Regions from separate parts of the Pseudomonas promysalinigenes genome, predicted to be linked through region 2. Evidence: riboswitches for the same ligand, from Rfam matches in the RefSeq annotation. Region 2 holds a riboswitch; each other region holds the start of a gene.
The links. Region 2 has a riboswitch for cobalamin ahead of cobW (cobalamin biosynthesis protein CobW). Riboswitches for the same ligand answer to the same signal wherever they lie in the genome.
Positions count from the first base shown of each region.

Region 1: linked by a shared signal. The riboswitch ahead of cobO (cob(I)yrinic acid a,c-diamide adenosyltransferase) and the one ahead of cobW (cobalamin biosynthesis protein CobW) in region 2 are both predicted to bind cobalamin.
Region 3: linked by a shared signal. The riboswitch ahead of HU725_RS09215 (TonB-dependent receptor) and the one ahead of cobW (cobalamin biosynthesis protein CobW) in region 2 are both predicted to bind cobalamin.
Region 4: linked by a shared signal. The riboswitch ahead of HU725_RS09205 (ABC transporter substrate-binding protein) and the one ahead of cobW (cobalamin biosynthesis protein CobW) in region 2 are both predicted to bind cobalamin.

Region 1 covers NZ_CP077094.1:1,238,858-1,242,118, forward strand. Annotated here, with positions in the region: gene HU725_RS05745 (C40 family peptidase) at 1-61, shown strand, start outside; gene HU725_RS05750 (C40 family peptidase) at 203-736, shown strand; cobalamin riboswitch at 797-1,017, shown strand; gene cobO (cob(I)yrinic acid a,c-diamide adenosyltransferase) at 1,137-1,748, shown strand; gene HU725_RS05760 (cobyrinic acid a,c-diamide synthase CobB) at 1,745-3,040, shown strand; gene bluB (5,6-dimethylbenzimidazole synthase) at 3,037-3,261, shown strand, end outside.
Region 2 covers NZ_CP077094.1:2,566,940-2,570,200, forward strand. Annotated here, with positions in the region: gene cobW (cobalamin biosynthesis protein CobW) at 1-862, opposite strand, end outside; cobalamin riboswitch at 964-1,174, opposite strand; cobalamin riboswitch at 1,510-1,731, shown strand; gene HU725_RS11635 (CbtB domain-containing protein) at 1,834-2,019, shown strand; gene HU725_RS11640 (CbtA family protein) at 2,027-2,719, shown strand; gene HU725_RS11645 (cobalamin biosynthesis protein) at 2,737-3,129, shown strand; gene cobM (precorrin-4 C(11)-methyltransferase) at 3,159-3,261, shown strand, end outside.
Region 3 covers NZ_CP077094.1:2,022,448-2,025,708, reverse strand. Annotated here, with positions in the region: gene lpxO (lipid A hydroxylase LpxO) at 1-93, shown strand, start outside; gene HU725_RS09225 (carboxymuconolactone decarboxylase family protein) at 187-531, shown strand; gene HU725_RS09220 (GNAT family N-acetyltransferase) at 610-1,179, shown strand; cobalamin riboswitch at 1,214-1,419, shown strand; gene HU725_RS09215 (TonB-dependent receptor) at 1,529-3,261, shown strand, end outside.
Region 4 covers NZ_CP077094.1:2,018,736-2,021,996, forward strand. Annotated here, with positions in the region: gene HU725_RS09200 (FecCD family ABC transporter permease) at 1-579, opposite strand, end outside; gene HU725_RS09205 (ABC transporter substrate-binding protein) at 576-1,586, opposite strand; cobalamin riboswitch at 1,695-1,894, opposite strand; gene HU725_RS09210 (acetyltransferase domain-containing protein) at 1,923-3,089, opposite strand.

The DNA.
Region 1 (3,261 bases), 1.3 Mb from region 2:
CTTCATCGAAGCCAAGCGTGCCTTGGCCATGGCGCCGACGACCAATATCGCGCGCAACTGATATCAAAATGATGTACCCTGCCACGGCGGTGTTGCTTGATAAAAAAAGCTCGCCGCCGTGCGCATTTACAGAAAGCGTCTAATCTAAATTCTCAACTCTTTTCGGCTCCGGCCGGTCGGTCTTTGACAGGAAGTTCTGGCCATGAAGATGATGGCGCGCTTCGCATTCCTTTCCATGGTGGCTTTACTTGCCGCCTGTTCTAGCCGTGCCCCGGCGCCTGCGCCTGTGGTTCAGCCCACCATCACCTACAGCCAGCCAGAGGGCTCGCCGCTGGCTGACGACGTGTTGATCCGTGCTATCGGCCTGGTGGGTACGCCTTACCGTTGGGGTGGCAATACACCGGATTCCGGGTTCGATTGCAGTGGCCTTATCGGTTACGTGTACCGCGATGCTGCTGGTATCAGCCTGCCACGTTCGACCCGCGAGATGATCGTGATGCGCGCGCCCACGGTGAGCATCAACGCCTTGCAGTCGGGCGACCTGGTGTTCTTCGCCACTGCCGGCGGTTCGCAAGTGAGTCACGCGGGCATTTATGTGGGCGAAGGGCGCTTCGTGCACGCGCCTTCCACTGGCGGTACCGTACGCTTGGATTACCTGTCCAACAGCTACTGGGCCAAAGCCTATCTGCAGGCCAAGCGTGTGATTCCCCAGGAGCACCTGGCGCAGAATCGCTGAGGGAACACCGGGTTCCTCTGCATGGCCACGCCGATTGACGGTCCCGGTGCAACCCTCTAACCTTCGCGGCGTGTTTCAGGTGCCCTGCCAGCTTCGACTGGGCAGGGTGAAACTGGGAAGCCGGTGGTCGCCAGCATGGCGCGATTCCGGCGCTGCCCCCGCAACGGTAAATGAGTGACGGCCGCGCAGTGCCACTGGGTGTGAACACCCGGGAAGGCGCGTAGCCCTGGGCCCACGGCCCGCTCATGAGCCCGGAGACCGGCCTGATACTGCCAACGGCATCACGGAGGGTGATGTGCGGTGCATCGCGGCCTCGGCCGTGGCTGCTGCGCGTTCTCCGTCTGCCCGCCTTTTACCTGCCGCCACTGCCCACGTGGCCGCAGCCTGCGGAGAACCTTCCATGAGCGAATTCACCGAACGCGACGAGCGCCACCTGGCGCGTATGCAGCGCAAGAAGGCGGTCATCGACGAGCGCATCGCCAATTCCCCCAACGAGTGCGGCTTGCTGCTGGTGCTCACCGGCAACGGCAAGGGCAAGAGCAGCTCGGCGTTCGGTATGCTTGCCCGTGCCCTGGGCCATGGCATGCAGTGCGGGGTGGTGCAGTTCATCAAAGGCCGCAACAGCACTGGCGAGGAGCTGTTCTTCCGTCGCTTCCCCGAGCAGGTGCGCTACCACGTGATGGGTGAGGGCTTCACTTGGGAAACCCAGGATCGTCAGCGTGACATCGCTGCCGCCCAGGCGGCATGGGCGGTCTCGCGCCAGCTGCTGCAAGACCCGAACGTGCAGTTCGTAGTGCTCGACGAGCTCAATATCGCGCTCAAGCACGGCTATCTCGACCTGGACCAGGTGCTCACTGACATTCAGGCCCGGCCACCGATGCAGCATGTGATCGTCACCGGTCGCGCGGCCAAGCCTGAAATGGTCGAGCTGGCCGATACCGTCACCGAGATGGGCATGCTCAAGCATGCCTTCCAGGCCGGGGTCCGCGCACAGAAGGGCGTCGAATTGTGAGTGAACCCCGCAGCTGTCCAGCGGTGCTGATCGCGGCACCTGCCTCTGGCCAGGGCAAGACTACCGTGACCGCGGCCTTGGCCCGCTTGCACCGTAACCTGGGCCGCAAGGTACGGGTATTCAAATGCGGCCCGGACTTTCTCGACCCGATGATCCTCGAGCGCGCCAGTGGTGCCCCGGTGTACCAGCTCGATCTGTGGATGATCGGTGCTCAGGAGAGCCGTCGGTTGCTGTGGCAAGCCGCACAAGAGGCAGACCTGATTTTGATCGAAGGCGTGATGGGCCTGTTCGACGGCACCCCATCGAGTGCCGATCTGGCACGACACTTTGGAGTGCCGGTGTTGGCGGTCATCGATGGCACGGCCATGGCCCAAACTTTTGGCGCCCTGGCATTGGGCCTGGCACGTTACCAGGCCGACCTGCCCTTCGCTGGCGTACTGGCCAACCGTGTCGGCAGCCTACGTCACGCGCAATTGCTCGAAGGTAGCCTGACCGAGGGCCTGCGCTGGTATGGCGGCCTGTCGCGCGAGCGTGGCATCGAGTTGCCCAGCCGGCACCTGGGGTTGGTCCAGGCCAGCGAGTTGAATGACCTCGATGCCCGCCTGGATGCGGCTGCGCAAGCCTTGGGTGCCAGCTGCGACGCCGCGTTGCCACCGCCGGTTACGTTCGCCGCGCCGGCGCCGCAGGGGTGCACCGCAACCCTCGATGGGGTGCGGATCGGCGTGGCACGTGATGAAGCCTTTGCCTTTATCTACGGCGCCAACCTTGACCTGTTGCGCCAGCTTGGCGCTGAGCTGGTGTTCTTCTCGCCTCTGCATGACCGGGCACTGCCCGCGGTAGACAGCCTGTATCTGCCCGGCGGCTACCCAGAGTTGCATCACCACGCATTGGCGGCCAACATTTCGATGTGCCAAGCGATCCGTGCCCATCATGCCGAGGGTAAACCGCTGCTGGCCGAGTGCGGGGGCATGCTGTACCTGCTCGAGGCGCTGACAGACGTAGCAGGCGAGCGTGCTGAGCTGTTGGGCTTGCTGCCGGGCGAGGCGAGCATGCAGAAGCGCCTGGCTGCCTTGGCCCTACAGGCCGTGGAACTGCCCGAGGGCACCCTGCGTGGGCATACCTATCATCACTCGCTGACCAGCACCGACCTTGAGCCGCTCGCCCGCGGCCTGAGCCCCAATGGCGGGCGCGGCAACGAAGCGGTGTATCGCTTGGGGCGTTTGACGGCCTCTTACGTGCACTTCTATTTCCCGTCCAACCCTGACGCGGCGGCGGCGCTGTTGCGGCCATGAGCGATCACGCCTACAGCGCCGCCGAGCGCGCCGCGATCTACCGCGCAATCGGTGAGCGGCGCGACATGCGCCACTTCGCCGGTGGCACGGTTGCGCCCGAGCTGCTGGGTCGCCTACTGGCCGCTGCGCATCAGGCGCCGAGTGTCGGCCTGATGCAGCCTTGGCGGTTCATCCGCATCAGTCAGTGCGAGTTGCGCGGGCGCATCCAGGCGCTGGTGGAG
Region 2 (3,261 bases):
ACTCGACCACCAGTTGGGTCAAGGCATCGAGAAGCAAGCTTTCGTCCGCCTCGGGCAGGTCGATGGAGATCGAATCGAAAGCGTCGTGATCGTGGTTATCATGGTCGTCGCCGTCATGGTGCGAATCGTGATGCGTGCGGCGGCCATCGATATGCACTTCTGACTGCGCACCGATGCCCAGCAACACGTCCAGCGGCAGGCGGCCGCTGCTGGCCTCGATGACCTTGACCGCTGGCGGCAGCTCCTCGGCCACTTCGGCACGGACCTTGGCCAGGCCTTGGGCATCGATCAGGTCGGCTTTGTTGAGCACCACCAGATCAGCGCTGGCCAGCTGGTCGGCGAACAATTCGTGCAGGGGCGACTCATGATCGAGGTTGGGGTCGAGCTTGCGTTGCGCATCGACTTGTTCTGGGTAGGCAGCGAAGGTGCCAGCGGCCACGGCTGGGCTATCGACCACAGTGATGACCGCGTCGACGGTGCAGGCATTGCGAATTTCTGGCCACTGGAAGGCTTGTACCAACGGCTTTGGCAGGGCCAGGCCGCTGGTTTCGATGAGGATGTGATCAAGGTCGCCGCGACGCGCCACGAGTTCACGCATGACGGGGAAGAATTCTTCTTGGACCGTGCAGCACAGGCAGCCGTTGGCAAGCTCATAAACGCGGCCGCTGGCTTCTTCTTCGGTGCAACCGATACTGCACTGTTTGAGGATTTCGCCGTCGATGCCCAGCTCACCGAACTCGTTGACGATGACCGCGATGCGGCGGCCTTGGGCGTTATCGAGCATGTGGCGCAGCAGCGTGGTTTTGCCTGAGCCGAGGAAGCCTGTAACGATAGTGACGGGGAGCTTGGCCAATGTTTTCATGTCGTGTTGCCCTTGGCAGGTTAGCGCGGGCACACGGGACGATAGCCGCAGGCCAAGCTGGCCGGGCTCGTTCGCCACCGGATCACCCCGCCCGGTTGAAAGTCGAAATCGTGAACGAGGCAGGTCTCCTGGCTTGCACCGTACCATTGCCGTGCGAACGGCTTAGTGGCGGATGGACGCCTTCCCGCGCGTTGGCGCAGTGGCTGTGTCGATCCATTGTCGGTGCCTACAGTTGCGGGGGCAGCCGCGGCTTCAACCGCGTTCCCGTCTTAGCTTCGGCCTGGCCGAAGAACCTCGAAGCAGCAAGGCTACGCGGGGGGTGGCAGGTGGTCAACTATCGTCCACGCTCCTGCATAGGCATTTGGCCTTGTTTTGCCCTGCTGTTGCATTGCTTTTGCCCTCCTCTGCTTTTGCTTTTAAGCGCGCGGTAGTTCAGCAAGCGCCGAATGCGACTTCAGGAGGCCTCACTCCGGCCTCCTGAAGTCGCAATCTGTGTCGCCTGAACTACCGTGCGCTTAGAAGCAAAAGCCAAGAGCAAGAGCAAGAGCAAGAGCAAGAGCAAGAGCAAGAGCAAGAATTGCAGGTGTTGAAGCGAGCGCAAGCGCGAGCCGGTTTATTGGATTTGACGCCACCACCGCCCCGTGCTCTCCTTATGCCTTGCGTCAGGTGCCCCCTTGGGGTGAAACGGGAAATCGGTGCGTCTCAGGCCCTCGCCAGGGCCAGGCAAACCCGATGCTGCCCCCGCAACGGTAAGCGAGCGAAGCATCAAGACCACTGTGCCAGTGCGTAGTGCATGGGAAGGTGATGCTTTTCAAGGAGCCATGCTCCTCCTCGCAAGCCCGGAGACCGGCCTGGCGCTCATGAACACCCCGCGGTGGGCGGGCGCTGTCGCATCCCCCTGGTTGTCTGGCAACCGGGGCTGCCGCGCTCGTGCCCATTGCACTGACAAAAGCAAAGCAGAGGATCGCATCATGCCAGTCACCAGCGCCAATCACAGCATCGCTACACAGGTTTCCCTCAGCCAACGCATGGCCATCGCTATAGGCGCCAGCCTTCTAGGTCTGTGCCTAGTGTATTTTGCCGGCTTCTCGCACATAGAGGCCGTGCACAACGCCGCACACGACACCCGCCACAGCGCCGCCTTCCCTTGCCACTGAGGCCATCATGATCAAGCGTATCGCCAGCACCGCCGGGTTCAGCGGCCTGCTCGCAGCCTTGCTGCTGACAGTGCTGCAAAGCTTCTGGGTCGCACCACTGATCCTCCAAGCGGAAACCTATGAAACTGCCGCCCCTAGCGCCGAGCACCATAGCCATGACGCAGAGGCGAACGCCGGGCACAGCCACAGTGAAGAAGCCTGGTCGCCAGAAGATGGTTGGCAGCGCATCCTCTCCACGACGGGCGGCAACCTGGTGGTTGCGGTCGGCTTCGCACTGATCCTCGCCGCCCTTTACAGCCTGCGCGAACCAGGCCGCACCAGCACTGGGGCGCTCTGGGGGTTGGCCGGTTTTGCCGTGTTCTGCCTGGCCCCCACCCTGGGCTTGCCGCCAGAATTACCCGGCACCGCCGCTGCGGATCTGGGTCAGCGCCAGAGCTGGTGGATCGGCACGGCCGCCGCCACCGCCACCGGCCTGGCACTGCTGGTATTCGCCCGCCATGGCCTGCTCAAGGCGCTAGGTGCCGTCTTGCTGGTAGTGCCCCATGTGATCGGGGCGCCACAGCCCGACGTTCACGAGAGCCTGGCGCCGCAAGCCCTGGAAACCCAGTTCAAGATCGCCTCCTGGCTGACCAACGCAGCGTTCTGGATAGCGCTGGGTTTACTCAGTGCCTGGCTCTATCGCCGCGCCAGCCACGCTTGATGAGCACGCACTTACTAATGCCGGCACTTTATGCCGGCATTGGTTGCCGCCGAGGCTGCCCAGTGCAAGCGCTCGATCAACTGTTGCATGAAGTGCTAGCCCTTCATGGGCTGCAGCCCAAAGCGCTGCGCGGCATTGCCAGCATCGCCAGTAAAGCCGACGAGCCTGGCCTGCAACAACTCGCCACGCGTTACCACCTGCCACTGGTACTTTTCGAGGCCGACCAGCTGCACGCATTTCAAGCACAACTCAGTCACCGGTCTGCGGTCGCCTTCGCCCAAACAGGTTGCTGGGGCGTGGCCGAAAGTGCCGCGCTGGCCTTGGCTAGCCTCGGGCACGCACACGCGAACCTGCGTGTTACCCGCCAGGTACTTGGCCCAGCTACCCTGGCGCTGGCCTGCGGGGAATAATTGTATCTTTCACCCATCAAGGATTTGCCATGACGGTCTACTTCATTGGTGCTGGCCCCGGCGACCCGGAACTGATCACGGTCAAAGGCCAGCGTCTGATTCGTCAATGCCCGGTAATCATCTACGCCGGCT
Region 3 (3,261 bases), 540 kb from region 2:
GGCAAAGCCCTGAAAAAGCGTAACCGCACACGCTATTACCTGGAAAAGTGGCTGGTGGTCGCGGCCGTCGTGCTGGTGTTCATCTACATCTGATGCCCTTGCTGCACCCTATCGCCGGCAAGCGGCGATAGGCGCGAATTCGGCTAGCCTGAAAGCTCCCCCTGCAACCTTACCAAGGTGAAGACGATGAGCATGATGGACTGGGACGCCTACCGTAAGCAGCTGATGGCCGGCATCGGCGACCTCAAGCAACTGTCCCCCGACACTGTCGCCGGCTACATGACTGCCAGTGGCGCCGGCGCCAAGACCAACCACCTGGACGCCAAGACCCGCGAACTGATTTCACTGGCCGTGGCCGTTACCACCCGCTGCGACGGCTGCATCGCGGTGCATTCCCAACAGGCTGTCAAGCACGGTGCTACCCGCGAGGAAATCGCCGAGGCCCTCGGTGTGGCTGTAGCCATGAATGCCGGCGCCGCCCTGGTTTACTCGGCTCGGGCCCTGGATGCGGTGGGCAAGGCCGACGGCTGATGCCTTACGGCGTCGGTGCCCTTGCGCGTCGGCGCCGCGCCAACCAGACTTGGCGGCCTAGCCACTGCAGGAACCGCCATGATCCATATCCGCCCCATGACGCCGGAAGACTTCGAGCGTTTCTGGCCAACTTTCCAGGCCATCGCCCAGGCCCGTGAAACCTATGCCTACGACCCTGACCTGACATTCGAGCAGGCACGCCAGCTATGGCTGCACCTGCCCCTGCACACGCTGCTGGCTGAAGAAGACGGTGAACTGCTTGGATCCTACTACCTCAAGGCCAATGCTGCCGGCCCAGGCGCCCATGTGGGCAACTGCGGTTACATGGTCTGCGAGGCTGCCCGCGGGCGGGGCGTAGCAAGGCTGATGTGCGAACATTCCCAGAAACTGGCGCGACAGGAAGGGTTTTTGGCGCTGCAGTTCAATTCGGTCGTCGCGAGCAACGAAGTGGCTGTGGCGCTGTGGACGCAGCTAGGCTTCGAAACCGTTGGCCGCCTGCCCAAAGCCTACCGCCACGCCCGCCTTGGCCTGGTCGATTGCCTGGTGATGTACAAATGGCTGGCCGATGAACCGGTGGTAGAGAAACCAGCCCTGTTGATCGGACGCAAAAATATTGAGGCGCGCGTATCGCGCCGTCGCGGGCGCTGATTCACGGATTTGACGCGCCGGCCATTCGATGGTCAGATGCGCGCCAGTTTCAGGTGCCCTGCGCCGCCGTGCGCAGGGTGAAACGGGAAGCCGGTGCGTCGTGGTTCACGACAAGTCCGGCGCTGCCCCCGCAACGGTAAGCGAGCGATGCCTTCGATACACCACTGTGCGCCTGCATGGGAAGGTGAAGGTATCACGCCCCTCGCAAGCCCGGAGACCGGCCTGAAGCTTCACTTGGCAACCCGCGGTGGGCGGGCGCAGGCCGGTATCCGCGTGTGCGCCAGCGTGCGCGGTGCGCCTTTGCGTGTTTTCCACCGGGATCCATTCATTCCTGCTGCAGTGGAACGACATGTCCCGACTCATCAAGCTTCATCCCCTGGCGGCCTGTTTGGCCGTGACCTTGCCAGTACTGGCCGACGAACCTGTGCTGAACCTCCCCTCCACAGCTGTCACCGATAGCCGTGACCCACAACGCGTCGACCTGGCCACCCCCACTGACGCCGGCTCGCGGCTGAACCTCAGCGCCCTGGATACACCTGCCAGTACCAGCAGCATCACGGCCAGCCAGATCGAGCAGCGCAATAACCTCACCGTTCAGGACGCAGTGACCCGATCGCCCGGCATCACCTTCATCGGCAACCCCGGCGACGGCGGCACTGGCCTGTCAGCACGCGGCTTCACAGGCCATGGATCTGTGATGACCCTGTTCGACGGCGCGCGCCTGTACACCGGGGCCGGCACTCAGACGTTTCCGGTCGACCCGTGGATGGTCGAGCAGATCGATGTGATTCGCGGCCCGGCCTCGGTACTGTATGGTGAGGGCGCCACCGGGGCAGTGATCAACGTAATCCCGAAAAAACCATGGGTTGGCGAGGTTCGCAACCACCTGCGCCTGGGCTATGGCTCCTGGGATCGCCAGCAGTTGGGCCTGGACAGCGGCGGCAGCCTCAGTGAGCGCTTGAGCTACCGCCTGACACTCAACCAGCAAGCGGGCAATGGCTGGGTCGACCGCACAGATTCCCGTAGCCTGGCGCTCAGTGCCGCAGCGCGCTTTGACGCCAGCGAGGACCTCAGCTTCACCCTCGCCCACGAACGGGGCGACGCCCAGCCGGCCAATTACTACGGCACGCCGTTGATCGATGGCCACTACCGCAACAGCCTGCGCAAGAAGAACTACAACATTCGCAACGATGTGCAGCGCTACCACGACGAGTGGACGCGTTTGACTACCGACTGGACGCTGACCGATCACGTCAGCGCCAGCAACCAGCTGTATTACATCAAGAGCCGCCGTCACTGGCGCAATGCCGAGAACTACAGCTGGGACGCAGCGCGAGAGCAACTGGAGCGCCAGAGCTACCTGCAAATCAGGCACAACCAGGAGCAGATTGGCGATCGCCAGACCTTCAGCTTCGATCATCAGCTGTTCGGGCTGCCAAGCAGGACGCTGATTGGCGCCGAGTACAACAAGGTGCGCTTCAACGTCGACAGCAACCGGCCTTATAACGACGTGGGTGCAGACTACATCGACCCATGGCAGCCAGCCGCTGGCTGGTTCCATAGCGATTCGCCAACCCGTGCGCAGACGCTGTCCACTACCCACACTTTCGCCCTGTTCGCCGAGAACCGCTTGCAGCTGAGCGAGCGCTTGTCGCTGGTGACGGGCGTGCGTCGCGACCAGAATCACATCGAGCGCGACAACCTTGTCGATGCCAGCCGCAGTGACCGCAGCCTGCAGGGTGGCAACTGGCGCGCTGGGCTGGTGTTCGCAGTCACTGATGATCTGTCGCTGTATGGCCAGTACAGCACCAGTGAAGACGGCGTGGACAACCTGATCAGCCTGGCCCCGTCCCAGATGCACTATCACCTGACCGAGGCCAGACAGACTGAGTTGGGCCTCAAGCAGCGCTTCTGGGACAGTCGGGGCGAATGGACCCTGGCAGCCTTCCATATCGTCAAGAACAAGCTGCTGGTGGCTGACCCGATCAGCCACGAGGCCCAGCAAGCCGGGCAGCAGACGTCCGATGGCCTGGAAGCTTCTGTGGAATTGGCCCTGGGGCAGCGCTGGCAGCTATCGGCGAA
Region 4 (3,261 bases), 550 kb from region 2:
GCTGAGGTTGCCCAGCAGCCAGAACAGAATGCCTCGGGCTTGCTCGGCGGTGGCTGATTGGGTGATGAGCAAGGCGGTGAGGGCATTGAACAACTGTGAGCCAGCGATGCCGGCGAGAATTACCTGTGCGTTGTTGCTGTCGGGCCCAGCGGCGCGGGCCAGCACCAGTACCAGGGTGAACGCGGCAAGGGCCCCAAGGAAGGCACCGCCAGACATACTCAGGGCCGCACTGCCAAGCCCCAGCAGCCCCACCAGCACTGCGCCGGTGGAGGCTCCGGCCGAAAGGCCCAGCAGGTAAGGTTCGGCTAGCGGGTTGCGCAGTAGTGCCTGGAGAATGACCCCGCAAGTGGCCAGGCCTGCACCGCAGGCTGCGGCGACCAGCGAGCGGGTCAGGCGGTAGTTCCAGACGATACCGGCATCGATCGGATCGACCGGATAGCCGGCTTGCCACAGGTGATTGGCCAGCACCTGGCCGACGACGCTTGGCTGCAAGTGGGTCTCACCGATGACCGTGCCGGCCAGCACGGCAGCGAGCAAGGCCAGCAGGGCCAGCGTGCTGTAGAGCAGTGCTTTGATCATTGCGCCGCGTGACCACTGGCGAAGGCTGCAGATAACGTTTGCAGCCCACGGAACAGGCGGATTCCGGCCTGCATCGCTTCGGCGTCGAGCAGGATGATACGGTTATGCTTCACCGCATCCATGTGCTTTGTCACCGGGTCCTTGCGAAGGAATTCGAGCTTTTTCTTATAGTCATCGGCAGGGTAGCGACGGCGGTCCATGCGCGCGATGATCAGCCAGGTAGGGTTGGCCTTGGCCAAGGTTTCCCAGCCTACGGTCGGCCACTCTTCGGTCGAATCGACTACGTTGCGCACCCCCAGCGTGCGCAGCATGAAGTCAGCTACGCCCTGGCGGCCGGCCACATATGGGGCGGCGGCGAGTTCGCTGCTGGAGAACCAGAACAGTGCCGAAGTTTTGCTCAGGTCTTTGTCGCGCAGTTGCAGCCTGGCGCTGGCCAGGCGTGCTTTGAGGTCGGCATTGAGGGCTGCGCCGCGCTCCTGCACGTCGAAGATCTCGGCCAGCTGGCTGACACTTTTGTAGATGCTGTCGACCTGAAACGCCTGCAGACGAGTGCCGTCGGCACCCACCAGGTTGTCCTTGCCCTCGCAGTCCGAAGGCAGCAGGTAGGTTGCAATGCCCAACTCAGCGAACTGCTCGCGGGTAGCCACCGCCCCCTGAGCGCCCACCATCCACTCGAATTGCACGGCCACCAATTGAGGACGCTTGGCCACGACTGCCTCGAAACTCGGCTCGTTGTCGGCCAGGCGCGGTACCCTGGCATTGACTGCCTGGTATTCGGGCAGCACGTTGTTGAACCACAGTGAGGTACCGGCCAGCTTGTCGCCAAGGCCCAGCGCATAGAGCATTTCGCTGCCTGCCTGGCCGATGGTGACCGCACGCTCCGGGGCTTGGGCGAACGTCTGCGGCATACCGCAGTTCTCAAGGGTCAGCGGATAGTGAGTGGTACCGGCCTGGGCCAGGCCGGTGAAGCTCAGGCTTGCAAGCCAGGCTATAAGACGGGGCAGCATGCGGGGCGATCTCCTGACGGACAGTTCTGGTGAGGAACGCACGGACAGGCATCGCCGGCCCCCTGCTGGCGCAGAGGCAACCCGGATAGCCATCCCGGACACCCCGCCGGTTGGTGATATGCGCCGGCAGGTCTCCTGACTGGTGCGTCCTCGCCCGGCTCCAGCCTTCCCGGATCGAATCACCCAGTGGCATCGATGGAGCAGGCTCGGCACCTACAGTTGCGGGGGCAGTTCCGATTGGCACGCCATGGGCGAGCCCGGGATTCCCTATTGATTCCGTGATGGAAACCGGCGGGCGGCATGGTAGACCATCAAGCCGCCGGGCAAAAGGTCAAATCAGAAGTACTTCAGCCAAGCGATATCGCGCCGGCGTGCCTTGAGCCGGGCGAACCCACGCACCGGCACGTACAGCGCCCCAGCCAGCAGCAGCGACATCAGCCACACCGCGCCGATGCTGTCAAAGCCAAAGTGCTCACCGTGGTTATGGCCCCACAGCGCCGTACCGGCCAGGTACAGCAGTTTGAGCACGTACAGGTGCAGCAGATAGAAGAACATCGGCGCTGCACCTAGCACTGCCAAAGCACTGATCCAGCGGGCATGCCCTGCGCGTTCGAAGGCGCGGAGCAACAGCATGCCGCAGCCCAGGGTCAGCGCCAGAAACAGCAGCGAGGGTGGGTATTTGGTGATGTTGAAAAAGCTCATCAGCGTCTGCGTAATGGTCGGGTAGCCGGCCCACGGCGCATCACCGTAGCCGTTATACAGGCGCAATACCATGAACCCGAGCAGGGCGACGGCGCCGGCCACCAACAGCCGGTGCTGACGCTGGCCGGCATCGCTGCCTTGGGCGAACCACGGGCCGAGGGCATACCCCAAAGCGATCACTCCTATCCATGGCAATACCGGATAGGACGTGCGCAAGCGCAGGCCGTCGGTCACGTCTAGCCAGCTTCGGTCGTGCAGCATCGCCCAGGGCACATGCAAGGCCGACTCCACACCGAAGTGCAGGTTGTCGAGCAGGTTGTGGCCAGCAATGATCAGTGCTGCCAAGCCCAACAGGGCAGGGCGCGGCAGCCAGACCAACAGCGACAGGGCGATCATGCTTATCCCTATGGCCCAGATGACCTGCAGGTAAATCACGCCCGGTGGCAGTTCGAAGGTCCAGGCAAAGTTGACCAAGGTGAACTCCAACACCACCAGGAACAGTCCGCGCTTGAACAAAAACCCTGACACCTCGCCACGGCCCTGATACTTCTCACCATACAACCACGCCGACAGCCCCGTGAGCAGAACGAATACCGGCGCGCACAGGTGGGCCAGGGTGCGGCTGGCGAACAACCAGGGTTCGGTGGTTTCGATGGTCATCGGGTCGCTGACCTGGCGGTGTAGGAAAAAGGTCTCGCGAACGTGGTCCAGCAGCATGAACAGAATCACCAGGCCGCGCAGAGCGTCGATGCTTTGCAGGCGCTGGGTCGTTAAGGTGGTTTTGACTGAAGGGCTGATCATGGAAAATTCGCAAGCAAGAATCGGTATCAAAGGAAACGTTATCTTATAACTAATCATGCGCACTGGCTTGTTTTTTTGCGCAGTGGCTATTGATTAACTGTTACAGCGGGCGTGCCTGGCACGGGCTTCGCCCGTGCTCGCGGGTAAACCCGCAGCACAGGCTTGGCGATTG